Regions from separate parts of the Paenibacillus sp. J5 genome, predicted to be linked through region 1. Evidence: riboswitches for the same ligand, from Rfam matches in the RefSeq annotation. Region 1 holds a riboswitch; each other region holds the start of a gene.

Region 1 (3,423 bases):
CCGTCTACAGCCGACTTTCAGAAAACCCTTGAACAGGTTACACGCAAGAAATGGGATGATTATTTCCGCCAATACGTCTATGGCAGCCTGACCGCAGATTTCTCGGTGGAATCGATCGAGGTACGGCCTGCCGAGCAGCAGCGCACTGACATGTATGAATCCATCGTCGTCATTCGCAAAAACGGCGGCGATTACGGAGAAATCCCTATTCTATTCCAGTTCAAGGACGGGACGGCGCTCTCGAAGGCCTGGGATGGCGCAAGTAGCCACATTCAATTCAAGCTGCTGCATACCGCGCCGCTCGCCTTCGCTGTCGTTGACCCGCAGCACACGATGGTCTTGGACAATAAGCGTATCAATAATTTCCTGAAGTCCGAGGTGCTGGAGTCTTCGAGCACCCGCTGGAATCTGGGCATCGTCAAAGTGATCGAGGGGCTGCTAGGCTCCTTGAGCTGGTGAGGTGAGAGAGATGAAACAGCATTTGCTGCAAGGCTGGAGACTGTCGCTGAAGCATTTCCCTGTCATTATTATGCTGTTCCTGTATCAGTTGCTGTGGGGCTTCTTCCTCTACCGCGCTGTACAATCTGTAGTCATCCCCCTGCTCAAGCGGTACCCGGACTCGATGTCGGACAACAGCTCCGTCCGTCTGTTTCTGCTGGAGGCGCAGTTCCAACTAACCAAGACCGAGATCATCGAGCCCTATCTATGGATGCTGGTCGGGCTGCTGGCCGCGCGTATGCTGCTCACACCATTCATTCAGGCCGGGCTCGCCTACTCGCTGCACCATACATGCGATGACCGGGGCACGCACTTTCTTCGGGGCATCCGCCGAGTCTGGAAGCCCATGATGGCGCTCTATGCCGCGGAGATGGCGTTGCTGCTTGCCCCGGTATGGTGGCTGCTGCCGGTCGCCTCCCGACTGCTGCATACGAGCGGCTCTGGCGAACAACTGCTGCTGAACGCTCTGCCCTATCTATGCGGCTGGCTCTTGTGGGGCGGGTTGCTCCATCTGCTGTTCCGCGCCGCGCAGTTCGGCATCGTCGCCCGCAGAGGCTGGAGCGCATCGATAACCTCCGCCCTGCAGTCGCTGCTGCCACTGGCAGCTATCTCGCTTGCTCTGCTGGGAGTAAGCCTGCTGCTGTCGCTGGTTGCCTCCGCTGTATCGATGATCTGGGCGGGCCTGCTCGCCTTAATCCTTCACCAGGCCTTCTATCTGATTCGGTCGCTGCTCAAGGTGTGGACGATGGCTTCCCAATATCAGGCGTGGCAGAGCCGTCAGCACAGCGAGTAACACGTTAAGAAGGACGGATGTCTAACCGATCGCAAATGAATAAGTTGGATGAAAAACGATCGTTTTTCATCCAACTTTTTTGCATTCTCCCGGAGGGTGACAGAGCAGCGCGATTCGACAAATTTCGCGCGGCGGGCGAATCAACCACGATGATGCCAAATCACTGATTGCTGGCGGCATAATACGTCAAATAGCCGCAATAAGTTGCAGGAAAAATGTGAACATTGTGTGAACAAAGCAGGAAAAGTGGCGATTGAAGCGAATACATAGCGAGTACATAAGTGCAGATGGTCCGTTCTTCATTCACATCAGTCATCTGTACCTCTGCACGCCTGGCGTGGGCGAGCCGCAGCGCAATGTTGCCTTGCAGCCCGCCCCGCCGACTAACACATTGCCGAATCCCTGATGAACCGGTCAGGGAGCGGGGGAACCACTCTGGGTGAATTGATCCCGACCAGCAAGAGAAGATAGAGCGCTGGCCTGAGGGTATCATAGGGAGCCTTCGACCGAACCCCACAGCTAACCTCGCAGGCATCGGAAGGAGTTTTTTTGTTTTGAAGAAAGCCGTTCTGTCCCTGCTAGCTCTGCTCGTCCTTATGTCCTTCTCGGCAGGCTCCGCATTTGCAAACTCCAAGATGGATGATGCGATTGACGAACTGATCGGTACACCTTACAAGTACGGCGGCACGACAACCAAAGGGTTCGACTGCTCCGGCTTTACTTCGTATGTGTTCAAACAGTTCAAGCTTGATCTGCCACGTTCCTCGTCCTCCCAAGCTCAGATCGGGAAGAAAGTGGACAAGGATGATCTGAGAGCTGGCGACCTCGTATTCTTCAACACAAGCGGAAAAGGCATTTCCCATGTAGGAATTTATGTAGGAGACGGCAAGTTCGCCCACTCCTCGTCCAGCAAAGGTGTAACCATCAGCAAGCTGAGCGAATCCTACTATGTCAAGCGTTACGTGACCGCGCGCCGCGTGATGGACACTGATACGTTTGAAAAATATGCTGACGAGCCTTCGGATGAAGTGCTTGACACCAGCGGAGATACGGACTAATTCTTTGCATTGTTTATATTGAAACCGCAGCAGCCTCAGGCTTTGCGGTTTTCTTTTTGTGTGCGAACGCACCCTATAGGCGGTTAGCTATATCGCGGCTGCCCGCTCTCACCGCGCCTGCAGCCATCAGGCACCATCTTAACCAGGAGGAGCAACGCTCATGTATGTATTTATCCACCGCAAGGATCTGCGAACCTACGATCTGCGCGCCTTCGACGCTCTTCATCGCCGCGGACTTCCCGGCATTCATCTGCTCATCCTCGACCCGCAATTGCTCACCGCCGAGCGGCTGGTGGCACATAGTGGGCAGCAGTTTCTGGAGCACGCCGTCCTGCTGGAGCATGCCTATGCCCAGGCGGGACAGACACTGCACCTACTCTGGGGACAGCCAAGCGCAGTCGCCGCTGCCGTAATGGATGCTTACCCTGTTCAAGGCCTCGTCGCACATGCTGACTATACACCCTACGCCAGGCAACGGGATGCCGCCCTGACGCAGGCGGCAACCATCCGTTCGATTCCCGCTGTTTTTCTGGATGACCTGCCGCTTGCGCCACTGTCTCAGTTGCAGGACTATGCGGGACGCAGCGAGCCATACAAGGTGTTCACTCCCTTTTACCGCAAGTGGAGCAGCTTCATGCAGCAGCATTATCCGGGGCGAGCGCGCATCACGGTGAAGCAGTTGCATACGGTTGCTGAGCTGGAGGCCAGTGTGCTGGAGGCCTTCGGCTTGCCCGCTCCCATTCAGGCTGCCTGCTCTGCAGCCAGGCAGCGCGTCATGGCAGGCGGCCGGACAGTATGCAGCGGAGCACAGGCTCTGCAGAGCTTCATCCACGAGCGGCTGCATCGCTATGACCAGAGCCGGGATGCCTTCGCCGAGCCAGGCACTAGCGGCATCTCCCGCTATGTGAACAGCGGGGCTCTCTCCGTCCGCGAGGCCTATGAGGCAGCGTCTCTGCAGCCTGGCGGAGAAGCGTGGATTCGCCAATTGGCATGGCGTGATTTTTATCTGTATCAGGCGATTCATAATGAGCGATTTTTCACAATAGAGCAGCAGTATGACTTCTCCGCACTGCA
Region 2 (3,423 bases), on a different contig from region 1:
GGCGTGGACGGCTGCATCTGCTCCGTATATTCTGTCCGAACATTGCTGAGCGCACGCACGATTGCCTCAGGCGAGGCGTTCTCCACGCCAATATCCCCTTTGTACAGCGCCTCCTCCTGCGCGAGAAAGGCGTGCTTGCAGCCTGGTACCCGGGCCGCTACGATCTTGCGGATACGCTCTCCGGCATGGTCGGGATCGGTGAAGATAATGATCCCCCGCCGCTCCATAGCCAGCTCGATTCGACGCAGCACAGCCTCCCCGATCGCAGAGCCGCCCGTTTCGATCGTATCGGCTTCGACCGCTCGTTTTATCGCAATCGTATCATCCTTGCCCTCTACAACGATAACTTCCTTAATCATTTGAACCTTCCCTCTGTCCGTCTAAGCTTTAATTATCAATCAAAAAAAGAAGAGGCATCGCCTCTTCTTATCATGACATATTTGCATCGAAATTACGATATGATTAGAGCACAGTCAATAAAAAGTCTTGCAGAGCTTGAGGCACCGCCGGTATTAACTCGATTTGGGCTTGTTAGGGCCAATCACATACACGGTATGCCCTTTTTTGCGACCGAACTTCTTCACATGGGACTCACTATCGAAGTAAACATCGATCTTGTTGCCCTTAATAGCTCCTCCGGTATCCTCTGCCCGGCGGAAGCCCACCCCTTCGATGTATACCCACCAGCCCATGGGAATGACATCAGGATCGACAGCAATCGTCTGTCCCTCCTGCACCGTCGCTCCCGAGGCTGTAATGCCATACAGCGGGTGGCTCTCATCCTTGCCCGTCGAAGCTACACCCGCCGAATAAGCGGTCAGTGTTACACTCTTGAGCACCTTCTTCGCCTTGAAGGTAACGCCTGACTTGGTTACGGTCTGCGCTGCGCCAGTACCTGCGTCCGCGGAAGCAACCATAACCTCCGGCTTCTTCTTCGTGCCGATGGCGATGATCTGATCAACGCTCTTCGACTCGATGGTCTTCGTAACCAGCTTCTCTGATACGAGCTGACCATCCTCATAGACCTTCTCGTATTGTTCCACGAGCAGACCTTCCTTGCCGGCCTGTACGACCTTCTCCTTGCCTTCCTCGAGCGTCGGATCATTCTTCTTCACCACTTCGAACGGCACCGACTGCTCTGTCTTGGCAACCTGTTTATCTACACGAACGATCGATACGGTCTCATTAGCCTCTAGCTCTTCTGTCAAGGCAGGCATGATCTTATCGTCGTCTGAAAGCGAAATATTCAAATCCTCGATCGCCGCTTTCACGGTTCTTTCTGTGGTGTAGAATGTCTTCGTTGTACCGTCTGCCCTAACCGTCACCGGTATAGCCTGGTCAATTACAATCCGGGCCCCGTCCTTGATGTCCGCATCAAGCGGCATCGAGATTTTGTCGTGTTCCCCGACTGTAATAGCTTGTTCATCCAACAGGCGCTGCAGGACCCACTGTTTCGTCGAAACAACGGTTTCTTGTCCATTGACTACGAGCGATACGCTCTTGTAAGCCGTACCGTACAGCAACACCAGTAACATGAAAGTCATAGCGATTGAGATAATAGCACTTAGAACAATCAAACGCAAATTTTCATGCTTCCATCGCAATGCGAAAGACATGCTGGATGATCGTTTATCATGGGTATCCTTGAGTTGGAACATGCCCACTTCCTCGGTCCTCCTTCATAGCCCCGCCGTCAACTGTTACGCATGATCTCAAATGACGCGACTATTGTAGATTAGCGTGCAAGCACGCATTCCTAGTAGCTCGCCGATTCCCCACCTCCATGATTAACCCTATGTCGCCCTCTGAATAGATATTCAAAAATAAAAAGAAGCCCGCGACAGAGGATCTGTTTCGTGGCTTCCAGGCAAGTTGTATTCACCATGGATTGTGGGCACGAGGTTGATCTCTCTCTTACATGCTGACGAGGTTAGCTGACGGGTTCGGGCAAGAGAGTCGCCCTATCGGTTCGAACCGGATGCGAAGGTTTCCGGACACGTACCAAATTCACCCCTGAACAACAATGGTTCCCCCGCTTCCTTTGCACGATTTCGGACACGCCGTAAGACCGAACAAAGGAATTAAGCAAAATTGGAAATCCAATACATATTCAAGCTCTGAGAAAAATCATACCCTCTTTCGTGGCCCATTGTAAAGATCATTAAAAATGCGATTTAAACGAATTTTCAGGAAAAACTCGCAATATTAATGCAAATTCACCGAACAAATTGAGTTTTATCACCCCATAGGTCTTTATTTCTCAGATTCTTTTCTATTTTTGAGGTAGACGAAAACAAAGCTCTGCATTTCGGGTCGTAATTTTAGCAATCTCTTCCAAAGTTATCCCTTTAATTTCTGCTGCGGCCTCCGCCACCATACGTACATAAGCCGATTCATTGCGCTTGCCGCGGTACGGATGAGGGGCGAGATAAGGAGCGTCTGTCTCAATCAATATACGATCGATTGGAACCCTTTCCATGACCTCTTTGGGTACCCTTGCATTCTTGAATGTCACCGGTCCGCCGAAGGAAATATAGAAGTTCATATCCAGACATAATTTGGCTGTTTCCCAGCTTCCAGAGAAGCAGTGCATGACCCCTCCGACCTCATCCGCGCGCTCCTCCTTCAGGATGCGCACAATGTCTTCATGGGCATCGCGATTATGAATAACGATTGGTTTATTTACCTCCTTTGCCAATCTTATCTGCTCTCTAAATACACGATGCTGCACGTCCTTTGGGGACGTATCCCAGTGATAATCCAATCCAATTTCACCAATTGCTACTACTTTCGGATGACTCGATAGCTCTCGAATCCAGTCCAAATCCTGGGGCTGCATATCAATACTGTCAACTGGATGCCATCCGACAATCGCATAGATCGAATCATGGGCTTCTGCTAGAGATATTGTCGAAGGGATGGTCTCCCGGTTAAATCCAACATTTAATATTCGCTCCACTCCGGCTTCTTTGGCTCGTTGCAGGACGAGCTCACGATCATTGTCGAAACGGGCGGAATCCAGATGCGCATGTGTATCAATCAACAAAGTTAAAACCCCTTTTCTTCTATAAATACAAGCTATACACCGAACAACTCGCGAATGGAGGGACGGAGCTTGTTCGCATGGGCACGTAGCAGATCGTCCGGGTAATATAGGTGATATTTTCCAAGATGAAGCCCTGTAATAGACCGAATAATGTCAGACTTCCCCGATATTTCAGACAATTGATGATTCATACCCAAGAGCAGGATAGGCGGCTTCTCCTCCCCCTCTGCCTTGCCAGGCTGGTACACATCGTAGGGCAGATCGAACGGGAAGTCAATCTCCAGATGATACTCCGGCCGCAATCCGGCAGCGGCAAAATCACAGCGAATCTCATGCCACAATGCTTCATCCTCTTGATCCATGGTTATATATTTATA
Region 3 (3,423 bases), on a different contig from region 1:
CTTGCATCCAGAGCGCGCTTAATTTCTCTGGCTTCGTCTAATGTGTAGTCTACAATCAGCCTGCCGCCCACCCCGCGCATTTCAATATGCTTGATGCCGTGCTGTTCCAATACATCCATCTGAGTGTTCAGATCGGTATCGATCTCATCTGCGAAAGCGGATAATATAAATCGACTCATAGCATCCCTCTTCTCCTCATATTCATGTTGGGTTCCATTGCCGTTGAACCTCGGGAATCACTGCGGACTCTTCCATCATAAAATTGAGCGACAAGGATGTCTATGTAAAAACACAACATCATTTGCACTAATTGAATACGTTCTCAAAATAGGGAATGAATTCTAAGCTTCAGTGTAATTAGGAAGGAGAGGCGCATTCTTCTCCCTGTGCAGGGCAAGCCTGGGTAGCGTTCCATGAGCCGGAAAGCTAAGCCAGGCTGCGCCCGAAGCATGGAGGATCAGCAATGAACGTGGCCGCGCCGCTACCGCTTCAAATGATAGGGCACCGTCGTGACCACAATATCCTGCTGCCGGAACAGTTGCGCCCGCAGGAGCAGGCTGGTCTGATTATGGAGCATGGCATGCCACCAACTGCGCGTAATGAATTGTGGAATCAGCACAGTCACGGGGCCATGCTCCGGCGATTTGGCTTCCACCGTGTGAATAAACTTGAGCAGCGGGCGAATGACGCTCCGGTAGCTGGAGCGGATAACGACGAGTCTGACGCCGGGATTCCATTGCTCCCATTTGCGTTCCATCGCCTCAAGCTCCTCATCACTAAAGCCGACATAGACGGCGACCACCTGATCGCTTAACGAACGGGCATAGCTGAGCGAATGCATGACAACCCGCGTAATGCCGGCAACAGGAACAATGATCGTTCCCTTGGCTATATACGGCTTCTCCTTCTCAGGCTCGATGCGTAGCTCCTCGGCTATGTTGCTGTAGTGCTGGTGAATACGATAGAACAACAGGATGACAAGCGGCAAGAACACAAACACGACCCAAACCTGGCTCCACTTGGTGAAGATGAAGATGAGCGTAATGAACAAGGTCGTCAGCATCCCGATCGTATTCATGATCAGCTTGGGTACCCAGCCAGCCGGCTTCAGGCGAAGCCATCTTACGATCATCCCGAGCTGTGACAGGGTGAATGGAATGAATACGCCGACGGCATAGAGCGGGATCAAGCCCTCTGTCTCTCCTCCAAACGCGAGGATGAGTGCGGCGGACAGGACGCCCAGGAACACGATGCCGTTCGAGAACCCGAGTCGGTCGCCGCGCACTGTGAATGCCCGCGGCATATATTTATCCTTGGCCAGCATGTAGGCCAGGAGCGGGAAGGCAGAATAGGCGGTATTGGCAGCCATAAACAAGATAAGGGCCGTCACGCCCTGAATCATATAATAGAAGATATTGCGCCCAAGCACCGCCTCTGCGATCTGCGAGACGACCGTAGATTTGGCATTGGGGACAATGCCGTAGCCGTAGGCGAGCAGCGTGATCCCCATAAACATCGCACCCAGCAGCACGCCCATCATAACGAGAGTGGTCGATGCGTTGCGGGGCGCAGGCTCGCGAAAATGCGGCACCGCATTGGACATCGCTTCGACGCCGGTCAGAGCCGAGCAGCCCGAGCTGAACGCCTTCAGCAGCAGGAAGAGTGTGACGCCATGCAGCGCAGCTCCAGCTCCAGATGATGCTGAGTGCATATCCCCACTTAGAAAACGAATCGCTCCGGTCACAAGGAGGGCGAAGATGGCGATGACGAACAGGTAGACAGGGATAGCCAGCACGCTGGCAGATTCTGTTACACCGCGCAGATTCATGATGGTAAGAAATCCGATCATGATCAGCGCGATCCCCACTCGGTCATCATGCAGCGCGGGAAAGGCGGAGACGATCGCATCGGTCCCCGCTGACGAGCTCACGGCGACAGTCAAGATGTAATCGACGAGCAGCGAGCCGCCCGCGAGCAGGCCAGTTGCCGTGCCCAGATTGTCTTTGGCAACGATATACGCACCGCCTCCAGTCGGATAAGCGGCGATCGTCTGGCGGTAAGACAGGATGAGAATCAGCAGCAGCCCAAGCACTGCGACAGCGATCGGCAGCGAGTACCAGAGTGCGGCAGTTCCAGCCAGCAGCAGCACGAGCAGAATCTGCTCCGTGCCGTAAGCGACCGAAGACAGGGCATCGGACGAGAGGACGGCCAGCGCCTTCAGCTTGCCGAGCTTTTCATTGGCCAGGGCGCTGCTTTTCATCGGTCGTCCGATAAACAGCCGTTTCAATTGAGTAACCATCGGTATTTCTTCCTCTCTTGACGCTTACGGGGTTAGCTGACGGATTCGGGCCTGAGGAGGCAGCCCTACGCCACGGCTTGCGCCTGACGATTCACCCCATAGGCATGAATGCAGAGCGTTTCCTCAATCGCGCTCGCATCGCTTGCCTGTTCGGTTCCCCCGCTCCTGCATGATTGCAGGACTCAGCGTTCTTGCAATATATGTTACGAGATGAATGATACGCCTTGTGAGCAATAACTGTAAAGGTTCGGGAAGGGGTGAAAACGGCTGAAAAAGCGAATTTAATGCGAAGAAATCGGTTACAACGGGGGAGCGCCGCTGGCGCGCTTGCATTTGGTTGCAATCTCGCCAGCTTTTGCGCTTGCTGCTGCTATGCTTGTTGTGTGCTGCGATGCTTCTCTGGCTGCTTGCTGCCAATTCGAAGCTGAATCACAATCATCACGATGACCAGGATTGCCAGACCATAGATGGCAGACGTATAGCCTCCGAATCTGTCGTGCATCACGCCGACAAACAGCGGCCCGAGTGAGGCAATCATGTAGCCGCCAGATTGGGTCATGGCAGACAGTGAGCTTGCTTCCTCCGCATCGGCCGCCTCATCGATCGGCAGCATCAGAGCGATCGGGAACAGTCCTCCAGCACCTAGCCCCAGCACGATGGCAATCAGCCATGGCGATGCGTGCAGCAGCAGAAGCAGCAGACCGATCAGCTCCAGGAGCGAGCAGGCAACGAGCCATACGCCACGGCGCTGATAGCGGCTGATGAGGAGTGGCATGAGCAGGCTCATCGGAATCTGCACCACGGTGAATAGCGTCAGCACCGAGCCGGCTGTCTGCCTGCTGGCGCCCATCTCCTCCACGATCGGTGCGAGCCATGCCGTCATCGAATAGAAGATGACAGCCATCAGCCCGAAGAAGCCCGTCAGCAGCCAGGCGCGCTTGCTGCGCAGCGGCAGTCCGGCACGCTTGGCTTGCGGCGTCGTCTGCACAGCGGGCTCATCCGAGCCAGCTACCCGCTGCTTCGGCTTGATCGGCCGCCACCAGAATAGAAGAGCGGCGAAGGCGAGCACCGACCAGGAGGCAGCGGATGCCTGCCAGGAATCATTGAGGGCGGATTGCAGCGGC
Region 4 (3,423 bases), on a different contig from region 1:
GGAAATTGGGCAGACTTGGTACATGCGCCGAGCAGCACGAGCACCAGGGAAGGCACAAACAGGGCATCCCCCTGCAGCGAGCCAAGCTGAGCGATGATCTCGCGGACGCTGAACGTGCCAGCCATCACATACAGCAGCACAAACCCGGCGAACATCGCCAGACCGCCAAATACCGTAATCAGCAGCGACTTCTGCGCTCCATAGCGGGATCGGTCGCGGTGATGCCAGAAGCCGATCAGCAGAAAGGAAGCGATACTCGTCAGCTCCCAAAATCCGTAGAGAATCATCAAATTATCAGACAGCACCACACCTAACATCGCACCCATAAATAACAGCAAATACGAATAAAAGGAATGAACATCCTCCTTGTTGCGATCCATATAAAAGATAGAGTACAACGTAACCAGCGCGCCGATTCCGCTGATGAGCAGCGAAAAAAGTAGGGACAGCCCATCAAGATAAACAGCAAACGAAATGTCGATGAAGGGCAGCCATGGTATAGAAGCTGTAGTCGGCGCACTCTGAACCGATGCTATTTGTGAACAAAAATAGACAAATAGCAACAGCGGTATTGGGAATACGAGCCAACCGGCATGAGGAAGTGTCCGCCATTTTCGCGTCAATAAGACACACGCCGAGCCCGCGAGCGGCAGTAGAATAGATAAGTGCAGCAAAGACAAGTCCAATCCTCCTCTTGGATAAGTAATATTATCCATTATTGTTGATTAAAGGTACAAAAATACACAAAAAGAGCCCGCTTGTGGCAGGCTCCTCCATGAATTACGTATTGAATTATGATCGAGTTGTTCAAGCTTGTCCAAATGTACTAAAACCATCCTTATCAGTATAACGAGTCGGGCGCAGCTTGTAAAGAGCAGACAGGTATAGCCCTCGACCAAACGTGGCATCCTTGTAGTAAGCATTAGGAGGGATTCTCTATGCCAGACCACCAACTCATCAGCAGTCTGTTGCTTTTGGTAGGGATTTACGCAGGAGGGGGTCATGCTGAACCCCGTCAGTCGCAAGTTATAGCTGAGGGCTTCTCCAACCCGGGCATCTATAGCGAGCCCCAGCAGTTGGCCGCACAACCCCGGAAGGAGACGGAGCCTGACAGACGACCGTTCGCGCCAAGAGAATATGTGCGAATCATTAAGCCGCCACGCTAACGGTCATCCGATTAGCCCTGATCTCCAATAAGGAAGATAAAACGAGCTTGAGGCAGAAAACATAAATGCAGATCAATTAAGTTCACTTACATCGCCTTTTTCGGGCCAATACTGCTCTTTCAGGAGATTTACTTTTTCACGCAAGTGGCGTAATATAAGTGGCGACACGTCAACGCATATATGACGCTTAATCTTCCTTCAGGGAGAGCGGGGGAACCAACGAAGCTTAGTGCTTCAGGGGTGAATCTATTCGCTTGGTTCAAGAATAGACGGGCACTCTCATGCCCGAATCCGACAGCTAACCTCGTAAGCGGATGAGAGAGATGATCTTCCGGTTGTTTGCGATGCTGCAAGCCGGGAGCAGTTCTCTGCTCTCAGGCTTTTTTGCGTTGCCGGGCGAAGATTACAATTGATTGGCAGGAGATCAAAACGAGATGACAAATGAAAAAATTATGGTGTGTGTGCATTGCCATTCCAACGGGCATCAATTAATTGAACGCGGCCACGAGCTGTCCGAGCTGCTGCAGAGCAAGCCGCTGCATGTGCTGAGTATCGTGGATGCTGCGTATGATGAGCTGCATGCGGACAAACAATATTATTTGGAGCAATGGAAGAACAAATGCGAGGAGCTGGGCGCGGAGCTCACCGTCATTACGAAGCCAAACGCCAAGGCATGTGAGCTGGTTGCCTCTACAGCCAAAAATCTCGGTATTACCCAACTGGTCATCGGGCAACCCGTCCAGTCCCGCTGGCAGATGCTGACCCGAAGCTCATTCGTTCAGGAGCTGCTTCGCTGTGTTGAAGATGTGGATCTGCACATCGTCTCTTCAGAGCGAGTACAGGAGGCGGCTCATTATTCAGGTGCGCTGCGCCAGCATAATGGCATTTCTTAGTGCTCCAACAGGAGATACAAAATTTAGCTTTATTTCATAATGAACAGGAGCAGCCGCTCATCCAGCTTCCGGCTGCTCCTGGACTTTCCTCATGACATTTCCCTTTATACTGGTGACATATATCGTCCAGAGCTGAGCTCAAGCTCGGTGATCTGACCGGCGCGCTGAGACAGGAATTTTACGATCTGGCCTTCGGAACCCCACCATTCAATTCCGATCACCATCCCTTCGGCTGTGCGTGCTGCCAGCAGCACAGAGAACATGTCAGGCGTGACCTCCCCACCGTCGTCTACTCTCCATGTGCTGTTCTCATCATATGTGGCCGGGTAATCCATGAACATTAACTGTCCATTCGTTTCTATGGCCAAGCTAGCCAGCATGCTGTCCTGTTCGCGTTCGAATTGAATCAGATACAAGGATTGGCCTTCATCAATGGTGGCCAGCTTCCATGCCTGCTGCACCTTGCGTGACTTGGCAGCTTCGATCTGCTGCACCTTCTCCTGCTCTGCAGCCTGATCGGTCAATGGCTGTACGTTCAACACAGCAGATTGGGGCAATGCCTTTCCGTCCAGCAGCAGGTACGTAGCATTGGGCACAGCCTCCCCGTCCTCCACTTCAAACAATTCCCCCGCCCGATGCTTGAGATTATTGGCCGTTTGTCGACCATTATCTTGATCATCCCTCTGCTGAGTACCGACGTGCTTGACGGATAGACGCTGTCCTCCCTCACCGATGGCCAGCGTAATCGTGGCCGGGTTGACCGCCTCCATCGTAGGGTCCGGCTCTACGAGCAGCAATCGTCCTGTCTCGTCCGCATAGCCGAATGAAGCTACCTGTTGCAGCTCTTCCTCCGATAGGACGTCATCCTCCTGCTCTAATTCATCTGACGACGCGGTATCGGGCTCCGTTAAACCGCCGCCTTCTGCTGAAGGGGAGGGCGTTCCCTGCTCATTGGCAATTGGTACCGTGCCTCCCCCAGTGTCAATGGATTCGGTCTTTGGCTCGTTTGTGCAGCCTGCAAGGACAAGCGTCAATAGGCATACGAGAAGCCATTTCTTCATCACTACATCTCCTATCGTAATTAAATATATGTACCAACTTGGCAGTATCATAATTGACTGCCCTTAAGTTCTATTCATGTAGACGAACGGGGAGGGTGCGAGGTTTCCGCCAAGCATAAACTTGTTGACAGGACAAACAGCGCACACGAGCATCAAAGAAATATGCTTCCTTGATTTGATGCCGTCTGCGCTTGATTCGCTGCTCCTATAGCTGGCTGTTGTTAGAACAACTTGCTTACCTGTTGCTTCACATCGATCAAAATCTGCTTCAATGCCTCTTCTCCTGCCGATGGCACACTTCCA

The links. Region 1 has a riboswitch for cyclic di-AMP ahead of ACY1JZ_RS19595 (C40 family peptidase). Riboswitches for the same ligand answer to the same signal wherever they lie in the genome.
Region 2: linked by a shared signal. The riboswitch ahead of ACY1JZ_RS25315 (resuscitation-promoting factor) and the one ahead of ACY1JZ_RS19595 (C40 family peptidase) in region 1 are both predicted to bind cyclic di-AMP.
Region 3: linked by a shared signal. The riboswitch ahead of kimA (potassium transporter KimA) and the one ahead of ACY1JZ_RS19595 (C40 family peptidase) in region 1 are both predicted to bind cyclic di-AMP.
Region 4: linked by a shared signal. The riboswitch ahead of ACY1JZ_RS02990 (adenine nucleotide alpha hydrolase family protein) and the one ahead of ACY1JZ_RS19595 (C40 family peptidase) in region 1 are both predicted to bind cyclic di-AMP.

The regions. Positions count from the first base shown of each region.
Region 1 is NZ_JBUEDD010000011.1:58,325-61,747, forward strand. It holds gene ACY1JZ_RS19580 (M1 family metallopeptidase) at 1-459, shown strand, start outside; gene ACY1JZ_RS19585 (hypothetical protein) at 470-1,291, shown strand; gene ACY1JZ_RS19590 (hypothetical protein) at 1,545-1,697, shown strand; cyclic di-AMP (ydaO/yuaA leader) riboswitch at 1,674-1,840, shown strand; gene ACY1JZ_RS19595 (C40 family peptidase) at 1,846-2,349, shown strand; gene ACY1JZ_RS19600 (cryptochrome/photolyase family protein) at 2,510-3,423, shown strand, end outside.
Region 2 is NZ_JBUEDD010000019.1:55,756-59,178, forward strand. It holds gene rnmV (ribonuclease M5) at 1-359, opposite strand, end outside; gene ACY1JZ_RS25315 (resuscitation-promoting factor) at 513-1,664, opposite strand; cyclic di-AMP (ydaO/yuaA leader) riboswitch at 1,905-2,068, opposite strand; gene ACY1JZ_RS25320 (TatD family hydrolase) at 2,273-3,046, opposite strand; gene ACY1JZ_RS25325 (HD domain-containing protein) at 3,079-3,423, opposite strand, start outside.
Region 3 is NZ_JBUEDD010000002.1:345,973-349,395, reverse strand. It holds gene ACY1JZ_RS04075 (sugar phosphate isomerase/epimerase family protein) at 1-179, opposite strand, end outside; gene kimA (potassium transporter KimA) at 482-2,299, opposite strand; cyclic di-AMP (ydaO/yuaA leader) riboswitch at 2,307-2,497, opposite strand; gene ACY1JZ_RS04065 (MFS transporter) at 2,670-3,423, opposite strand, start outside.
Region 4 is NZ_JBUEDD010000002.1:55,026-58,448, reverse strand. It holds gene ACY1JZ_RS03000 (Na+/H+ antiporter subunit A) at 1-680, opposite strand, end outside; gene ACY1JZ_RS02995 (hypothetical protein) at 939-1,166, shown strand; cyclic di-AMP (ydaO/yuaA leader) riboswitch at 1,341-1,494, shown strand; gene ACY1JZ_RS02990 (adenine nucleotide alpha hydrolase family protein) at 1,601-2,059, shown strand; gene ACY1JZ_RS02985 (hypothetical protein) at 2,164-3,120, opposite strand; gene ACY1JZ_RS02980 (hypothetical protein) at 3,342-3,423, opposite strand, start outside.